Linked DNA regions of Thermoleptolyngbya sichuanensis A183. Each later gene encodes a partner of the first gene's protein in a complex. Links are inferred from orthologs where the notes say so. Each region holds a gene or a part of one and is shown in the gene's direction. Other genes may lie near its edges.

Evidence for each region.
Region 2: the proteins of hisF (region 1) and hisH are in contact, whole or in part, in a crystal structure (PDB 6RU0), measured with the Thermotoga maritima proteins. The link is inferred for Thermoleptolyngbya sichuanensis A183 from one-to-one orthologs. Residues at the interface, in WP_004080486.1 of Thermotoga maritima: Met1, Leu2, Ala3, Arg5, Ser40, Glu41, Asp45, Glu46, Ala70, Glu71, Ile73, Asp74, Ile75, Pro76, Phe77, Asp98, Lys99, Ser122, Gln123, Glu161, Thr195, Leu196, Asn247, Arg249, Glu251; in WP_004080484.1 of Thermotoga maritima: Asn15, Arg18, Arg22, Arg117, Leu118, Pro119, His120, Met121, Gly122, Trp123, Asn124, Asn134, Gly135, Tyr136, Tyr138, Val140, Tyr158, Glu180, Lys181, Ser182, Ser183, Lys184, Ile185.

The regions. Positions count from the first base shown.
Region 1 is NZ_CP053661.1:1,685,254-1,689,765, forward strand. Bases 681-3,446 are described here. They hold hisF (imidazole glycerol phosphate synthase subunit HisF), read left to right. Parts: upstream 681-1,562; coding sequence 1,563-2,330; downstream 2,331-3,446. Other genes in these bases: HPC62_RS07115 (Get3/ArsA fold putative tail anchor-mediating ATPase NosAFP), read right to left, coding at 681-1,160; petP (cytochrome b6f subunit PetP), read right to left, coding at 1,169-1,363; HPC62_RS24285 (hypothetical protein), read left to right, coding at 2,521-2,856; HPC62_RS07135 (DUF423 domain-containing protein), read right to left, coding at 2,884-3,261. Also shown: more of HPC62_RS07115, read right to left, coding at 63-680; cysS (cysteine--tRNA ligase), read left to right, coding at 3,520-4,512.
Region 2 is NZ_CP053661.1:1,791,419-1,795,169, forward strand. The notes cover bases 873-3,751. They hold hisH (imidazole glycerol phosphate synthase subunit HisH), read left to right. Parts: upstream 873-1,927; coding sequence 1,928-2,575; downstream 2,576-3,751. Other genes in these bases: HPC62_RS24045 (ABC transporter ATP-binding protein), read right to left, coding at 873-1,466; rsmD (16S rRNA (guanine(966)-N(2))-methyltransferase RsmD), read left to right, coding at 2,666-3,244; petG (cytochrome b6-f complex subunit V), read right to left, coding at 3,625-3,738. Also shown: HPC62_RS07595 (IS1096 element passenger TnpR family protein), read left to right, coding at 1-300; more of HPC62_RS24045, read right to left, coding at 306-872. UniProt on the Escherichia coli protein: IGPS catalyzes the conversion of PRFAR and glutamine to IGP, AICAR and glutamate. The HisH subunit catalyzes the hydrolysis of glutamine to glutamate and ammonia as part of the synthesis of IGP and AICAR.

The DNA.
Region 1 (4,512 bases):
TCGGCTCAGTTCCCCCCTTTTTAAGGGGGGCTAGGGGGGATCGAAGGGTTTTAAAACATGCCCTAGAACGAAATAATCAAAAAGCTGTCCTGAAACTTAGCGCCCGTCACCTGGCGGCCGCTGAGTTCGGGCGGCAGAGCGATATTGCGGCGCTGGTCGCCTGCTTCGACGGTGACTTCGGGGCCAGACTGAATGAGCTTCACCTGAGTTTTGTCGAAACCGGGAAGGAAAAGAGCCACCTTGCGCTCGGCAATATTGACGGCGATCGCCCTGGGAGCCTGACTTGCTTGGGTAAAGTCGGGCAGGGCCTCGATCAAAGGCTGCCAGTCTTGCCCTGGATAGTTTGGCAACGCAGTCACCGGGAGCGGCGCAAACTCTGGGGCGATCGCACTCCCGTCAGACGACTGATTGAGAATCACGCCGCCCACAGTCAACCCCACCTGCTGGGCGCTGCCCCAGAGATACTTGGCAGTGGCGATCGCCGCCGCATCCTGCGTCGTCACCAAATAGGCAGCAACACGGCTGGGATCATTGACCGCCGCTTTGCCCCGCTCCATGAGATTATTGCTCTGCTGCATCGCGGGCTGGTCAAACAAATCGCCCGACCAGTTCACATTTAGCACCGCAGCGGCGACGGGCTGCACAAAGGGCGACACAGCTTTCCACAGGTCAGAATCCGCCACCACCTTGCGGAAACGGCGAAAATACCAGGTGGCGATTTCCGGCATCCCCAGCATTCGCAGCGTAGACAAATCCCCCGCACCGTCGTACACGATAACCTCATACTTGCCACTGCCGTCAAATTCCCGCAGGGCATTCAGCGCCAGCGCTCCGTCCATTCCCGGCAGGATGCCCAACTCCTGACCGTAGACCGCTTTGAGAATCGGCGTGCGGAGGTACTGCGCTTCCTGACGCTTGAGTTCCTCCCAACTGGACTCCATCAGCGCGGTAGATTGCAGGTGGACGGCGCTCAGATTTGCGCCAATCTCCTGGGGCGTTGCGCCGACGGATGCACCCAGCAGCAGACCAAAGGCGGGGCCGGGGTCTTGTCCCACCAGCAGCGTCCGCTGACCCTGCAACGCGAATTGCTTTGCAGCGGCGATCGCCACAGTCGTCCGTCCGGTTCCGCCTTTGCCCAAAAACGTCAGGATGAAACTCATGCGTCTCCCTAAGAAACGACCTCTAGCTCGTCTTCAAAAAACCAGGTGGAAAACTTGTCATCAAACTGCACAACGACCCCCACGCCGCTGCCATCCGTCATTTTGAAATCTTGAACCTCGCCCACTTGCCCCAGGTGCTTCACGACGGCTTGACCCGTGCGATCGCGCAACCGACGAACCCGAACCTTTTGACCAATTTGCATCTCGACACTCAACGATCGGCAAACAATTAGCCAGTGTATCAGTCTATTGCGCTGTATTGCGCCCCATTTAAGCGATATTGTGGTGACTTGGTGGCGCTTTTTCTCAGACCAGCGCAGGGCTGAAGTTTGGGCAGAGAAATTTCGTCGAATGTTTGCTGAATTTTTGTGGACTCTTCAATATCTTCAATAGGCGATCGCAATGCTGGCAAAACGAATCTTGCCTTGCCTGGATGTGAAGGCGGGGCGCGTGGTGAAAGGCGTGAACTTTGTCAACCTGCGGGATGCGGGCGACCCCGTGGAACTGGCGCAAGTCTACAACGATGCCGGAGCAGATGAGCTAGTGTTTCTAGACATCACCGCCACCCACGAAGACCGCAACATCATCTATGACGTGGTGTATCGCACGGCGGAGCAGGTGTTTATTCCGCTGACGGTGGGCGGCGGCATTAGCTCCCTAGACACGATCAAGCAACTGCTGCGGGCAGGGGCCGATAAGGTGAGCATCAATTCCTCAGCTGTGCGCGACCCAGATTTTATCAACCGGGCGAGCGATCGCTTTGGCAATCAGTGCATCGTCGTCGCCATCGATGCGCGACGGCGAACCGATCCCAACAATCCCGGCTGGGATGTCTATGTGCGCGGCGGGAGAGAGAATACGGGGCTGGATGCGCTCACCTGGGCCAAGGACGTGGAACAGCGCGGCGCGGGGGAACTGCTGGTGACCAGTATGGATGCAGACGGCACGCAGGCGGGCTATGACCTGGAACTGACGCGGGCGATCGCCGAACAGGTGCAGATTCCAGTCATTGCCTCCGGCGGGGCAGGCACCTGCGCCCACATCCATGAAGCGCTGACCGAGGGCAAGGCAGAGGCGGCGCTGCTGGCTTCCCTGCTACACTACGGCCAGCTTACGGTTGCCGAGATTAAGGAGTATTTGAAGGGACAGCAGGTGACGGTTAGGGGGTGATGGGAAGAACGAAAAACGAAAAACGAAAAACGAACCTCTTCCCTCTTCGTTCTTCCCTCTTCGTTCTTCCCTCTTCCCTCTTCCCTCTTCGTTCTTCCCTCTTCCCAAAATCTCTAGGTTACCTTAAGAGACACTTTTCTGAGGAACTGTTACAATGTGAAATATTACAAAACGTTACATTCCTATAAGAATGATTTTTATCCTGTTCATCGTCGTAGCGCTGGTGGCATGGGCACTGCACCTCATGCAGGAGGCGCTTGACCGTAAAGAGTTTTCGCTGATGCTGGCGGGCTTTTTGGTTTCGATGGCGGCAGCGGCGCTGGTCGCGGTGTATTTCCTGGTGGGTCATTTCGTCGGCTACATGGATCAGATGTCCCAACGAGCCGAGTGGACAGAACAGTATTACGAAACCGCCGAGTTTGTGTTTCCCAGCGAACTGATTGTGGAAGAACCAATTGTGAACTATGCAGGAATGACCGACGCAGCCCGACGCTTCCAGGGCGCGATTTCTGCGGTTCACCCCTGAGCTTGTCTGAGCTTTGCAGCGCAGGTTTTACTTTAAGCTAAGGGCGGCGATCGCCAAGCAGCCCCAGCCCACCATCAGCGCAGTGCCCCCAATTGGCGCAACGGCTCCCAGCACTTTCACACCGCTAAGGCTGAGGGCGTAGAGGCTGCCAGAAAAGATCAGCGTCCCTGCAACAAATGCCCATCCCGCCGCGTTCAGCCAGCCTAGCCCCGCCTCAGCCCGCAGCAGCAATAGCCCCACCAGGAGCAGCGCTAGCGCGTGATACATCTGATAGCGCGTGCCCGTTTCAAAAATTTCCAACATACGATCGCTCAGTTTGGGCCGCAGCGCGTGGGACCCGAAGGCTCCAGCAGCCACAGACAGCCCGCCGAGAATAGAGGCGATCGCCAGAAAGATTTGGCTCATAGACATCTGGTTCATAAGTTCTAGCTGAAAACTCAATACAATTCCTCGATACACGCCTCGGATCGATTCTTCCAAGCGACGCTATCTAAATGGCACTAAGAACGAACTGCTAAAAGCCCCGCACCAACTAGCAATCCAAAATCCACACCAATTGAATCCACACCAATTGCACCGTAGCAGGTTCTCAGCGTTTGGCTCAAGCGCGGCTCTATCTGCAATACAATTTGATGGTTTATATGTCCTGCGATAAAGCCTTCCATGTCTCTCCGTTTGTATAACACCCTGACGCGACGAGTCGAGCCGTTTGAGCCGCTGGAACCCGGCGTGGTCAGGATGTATGCCTGCGGCGTGACGGTATACGACTATTCGCATGTGGGCCATGCGCGGAACTATATCGCCTGGGACACGCTGCGGCGCTATCTGCTGTGGCGCGGCTACGCGGTGAAATACGTGCAAAATTTCACCGATATTGACGACAAAATCATTCGGCGATCGCACCAGGAAAACGTGCCCTGGAACGTCATCACCGAAACCTATATCCAAGCATACCTGGACGACATGGATCGGCTGAACATCCGCCGCGCCGACGTATATCCCAAGGCCACCGAAGTTGTGCCGCAGATCGTCGAGTTCATCCAGTCGCTAATCGATCGCGGCTATGCCTACGAATCCGGCGGCGACGTATACTACGCTGTCGAAAAATTTCCCAGCTACGGCAAACTGTCGGGGCGCAGGCTCGACCAGATGGAAGCCGGGGCCAGCGGCCGCGTCGATGAGGAAGCGGCGAAAAAGCACCATCCTCTAGATTTTGCCCTGTGGAAGGCGGCAAAGCCCGGTGAGCCGGAGTGGGATTCGCCCTGGGGCAAGGGACGACCCGGCTGGCATATCGAATGCTCGGTGATGGTGCGCGAGGAACTGGGCGACAGCATCGACATCCACACGGGCGGGCAAGACCTAATCTTTCCGCACCATGAAAACGAGATCGCCCAGTCGGAGGCGGCGCTGGCCAAGCCCCTGTCGCGCTTCTGGCTGCACAACGGCTTTGTGAATATCAGTGGCGAAAAAATGTCCAAATCGCTGGGCAACTTCACCACGATTCGCCAGATGCTAGAGAGCGGCTTTGACCCGATGGTGCTGCGGCTGTTTGTGCTGCAAGCGCAGTATCGCAAGCCGATTGACTTTACCGAAGAGGCGATCGCCTCTGCCCAAAACGCCTGGGACACGCTGACGGAGGGTCTGCGGTTTGGCTAT
Region 2 (3,751 bases), 110 kb from region 1 along the record:
GATTTCGACTCGGATCATCTCGATCTATTTTCCTTCAAAGACGCGATGGGTCGCACGGTTGAAATTCATCATCCCTACAACGACTGGCGCGACAGAAAAGCCAGTAACGAAGTGCTGATTGGCGACCTGCCTTTACAGCCTGGTATGTCGATGACTTACCTATTCGACTTTGGCGACTGCTGGGAGTTTAATGTGCAGCTTGAGGAAATTCAGCCTGGAAAACCCAAGCGGGGCAGCAACAAGATTTTGGAGCGCCACGGCAAAGCGCCGGAGCAATCTCCCAACTGGGAAAACGAATAGAAGGACTACCGGAGGCGATCGCCCGTCTCTGGATCAAACCCAACCAGCGCCCGCTCGTCGAACCGCAGCGAGAGGCGATCGCCCACCTGCACCGCCCGCTCCGGCGCAGCCAGCAGGTTGATCGGACGCGCCACCCCCGGCAGCTTTGCCCGCACCAGCGTTTCGCGGCCCAGCGGCTCCACCAGCGTCACCTGTGCCACCAGTCTGCCATCTTCCCCATCAGGCGCAATCCCATCGGGCGCAATCCCATCGGGCGCAATTTGCAACTGCTCTGGCCGGATGCCCAGGTTGATGGAGCGTTCAGGGCGATTCGCGACGCGTTCGCGCAAGCGGTGCGGCGCACTTTCCCTACGGGAATCGCCCAGCACCGACTGCAACTCTGCGGGACAGGGCAGGACTTGTTCGCCGATGTGCAGCCTATTCTCTAAATAGACCGCGTTTAGAAGATTCATTGGCGGATTGCCCACAAACGTCGCCACCATCTGATTTGCAGGCTGCTGGTAGATTTCCTGGGGTGGGCCGATTTGCTGAATCCGGCCCTGGTTTAGCACGACGATCTGATCCGCCAGGGTCATGGCTTCAGTCTGGTCGTGGGTGACGTAGATTGTGGTGATGCCAAGCTGCTGATGCAGTTGCTTCAGTTCAGCACGAGTGTCGTCGCGCAGTTGGGCATCCAGGTTGCTCAGCGGCTCGTCCATCAAAAACGCCTGGGGCTTGCGGGCGATCGCCCGACCCAGCGCCACCCGCTGCTGCTGCCCGCCGGAAAGTTGACCTGGCTTGCGATCGAGCAGGGGTGTCAATCCAAGCGACTGGGCCACCGCTTCGATGCGCGACTGGATCGTGCGGACATCCGCTCCCCGCATCCGCAGCCCAAAGGCCAGATTCTCCGCCACCGTCATGTGGGGATACAGCGCGTAGTTTTGGAACACCATCGCCACGTCGCGCTGGCGGGCAGGCAGGTCATTCACGCGGCGATCGCCAATATACAGATCGCCCGACGTAGCCATCTCCAGCCCCGCAATCGTCCGCAAAATCGTCGATTTGCCGCAGCCCGACGGCCCCACCATCACCCAAAACTGCCCATCGGGGACTTCAAAGGTAATATCGGCGATCGCCGTCGTTGCATTAAAGATTCGCGTAATTTGGTTCAGCGCAATTCGAGCCACAGAGCAAAAGGAGCAGTATTTTTCTATTCTCCATCTATCTAAAGAAGGAAAAACGAAAGAAGGAAAAACGAAAAACGAAAAACGAAAACCTGGTCTTCCCTCTTCCCTCTTCCCCTGGTTGCCTGACACAAGTCCCGAAAGCCCAGAAAATTCGTTGTCTTGGGATCGAAGCCCATAGCTCCTGAGTTGGAGCCGGAGGGCTTGGTCAGAGGAGCTTTTGGGCCAGCGTCCCCTACGAGAAATCAGGGGTTTCCAGAGATGTGTCAGGCAGTCAGCCTCTTCCCTCTTCGTTCTTCCCTCTTCCCTCTTCGTTCTTCCCTCTTCCCCCCGTTCAGTCAAGTTTGACAACGTTTTAGCCATTAAATGTAGCAAATCTTGCAAATCTCTTTAGACCCGGCATTCGTTTTGCCTCCGCGCTTAGAATAGGAAAATTATTCTCCACCCACCCAGGAGCAACTGTTATGACCGTGATCGCCGTTGTGGACTATGACATGGGCAACCTACACTCGGCCTGCAAAGGCTTGGCCAACGCTGGAGCCACTCCCCACGTCACCGATTCGGCCAAGGATATCGGACGGGCAGATGCCATTGTGCTGCCTGGTGTGGGCGCGTTTGACCCGGCAATTCAGCATTTGCGCGATCGCGACCTGATCTCGCCCCTCAAAGATGCGATCGCCAGCGGCAAACCCTTCCTGGGCATTTGCCTAGGGCTGCAAATCTTGCTGGACGGCAGCGAAGAAGGACGCGAACCGGGTCTGGGCATCGTCCCTGGTTGGGTGCGTCGTTTCCGCTATGAACCGGGCATCACCATTCCCCACATGGGCTGGAACCAGTTGCAGCTTCGGCAGCCCAATCTGCCCCTGTGGAACCAGCTTGCAGATGATCCCTGGGTCTATTTTGTCCACTCCTTCTATGCCGACCCTGCTGATGCAGGAGTGATTGCGGCTACGACCACCCACGGGTCGCAAACCGTAACCGCAGCGATCGCCCGCGACAACCTGATGGCTGTCCAGTTCCACCCCGAAAAATCCTCCGACACCGGGCTAAAGCTGCTGGCCAACTTCGTTGCCTCAGTGCAGGCCAAAGAACTTGCGGGTATTCGCGGCTAGCTGCCGACTGTCGGGGCGATCGCCCTATGGTGAACCCAAACTGGAGATCGGGGGGCAACAGACCCCCTATTTTTTTGCCGACCACTAACCATGTCTCTCCGCATCTATGGCAACCGCCTGATTAAAACCCTCCCTGGCGGCGACACCCGCCCCACGCCCTCGCGGGTACGGCAAGCGCTGTTCAATATTTGGCAAGGGGAAATCGAGGGCTGCCGCTGGCTGGATTTGTGCAGCGGCAGTGGCTCAATGGGGGCCGAAGCGCTCTGTCGCGGCGCGGTGCTGGTCGTGGGCATCGAGCAGTCTGGGCGGGCCGCCGCCGTGGTCACAGAAAACTGGCAAACTGTCGCCAAACCGGATCAGCAGTTTCGGCTGCTGCGCGGCGATGTGCGGCAAATGCTACCAAAACTGAGCGGGCAACGCTTCGACCGGATTTACTTTGACCCGCCCTACGCCAGTGAGTTGTATGAACCCGTACTGGAGGCGATCGCCCGTCATCAGCTTCTGGCCCCCGATGGCGAACTGGCGGTCGAACACGGGGGCGATCGCTTTTCTGAAACGGCCCTAGCGACCCTGCTGCCCCGCATCGCGCCCCTAGTTCCCTGCCGCGAGAAGGTCTATGGCAATACGGCGCTGATGTTTTTTGGGTGGCAAGATGAGGGGTTGGCGTGAATGGGGGTTGAAGGAGTCGAGCAAGTTATAAAAAGAGACCCCCAAAAGGGCCTCCATTCCGACAATTTTCCAGAAATTTCTAGCGGTAGTTCACAAGGTTTTTTTCAAGGGTTGCTGGGGTGCGTCTCAAATGTCCCCTGCGAGATCTCACTTGGCTATTGCGTACACACATCTCGACTGCCTATATCAAGCTCTGAAAGATCCCCCTGAATCCCCCTTGATAAGGGGGACTTTCGAGCCAATTCTCCCTGCTGCGGGTCACTCCGGATACAGTCCCCCCCTTGTTTAAGGGGGGCTAGGGGGGATCAAAGCATCGCCGCTTAGGCATACAAGACTTGTGTGTACACAGTAACTCAACACGGAGAGCGGGCAGAGGGTGTCTACAGACCCAACTGGTCGCCCCGGCGATATTGCAGATAAGCCGCGACAAACAGACCAGCCAGCGTCACGGGAATCAAGCCCAACACAATTCCAGAAAGCAGCGGTTCAACCACGGTTCGATCTCCT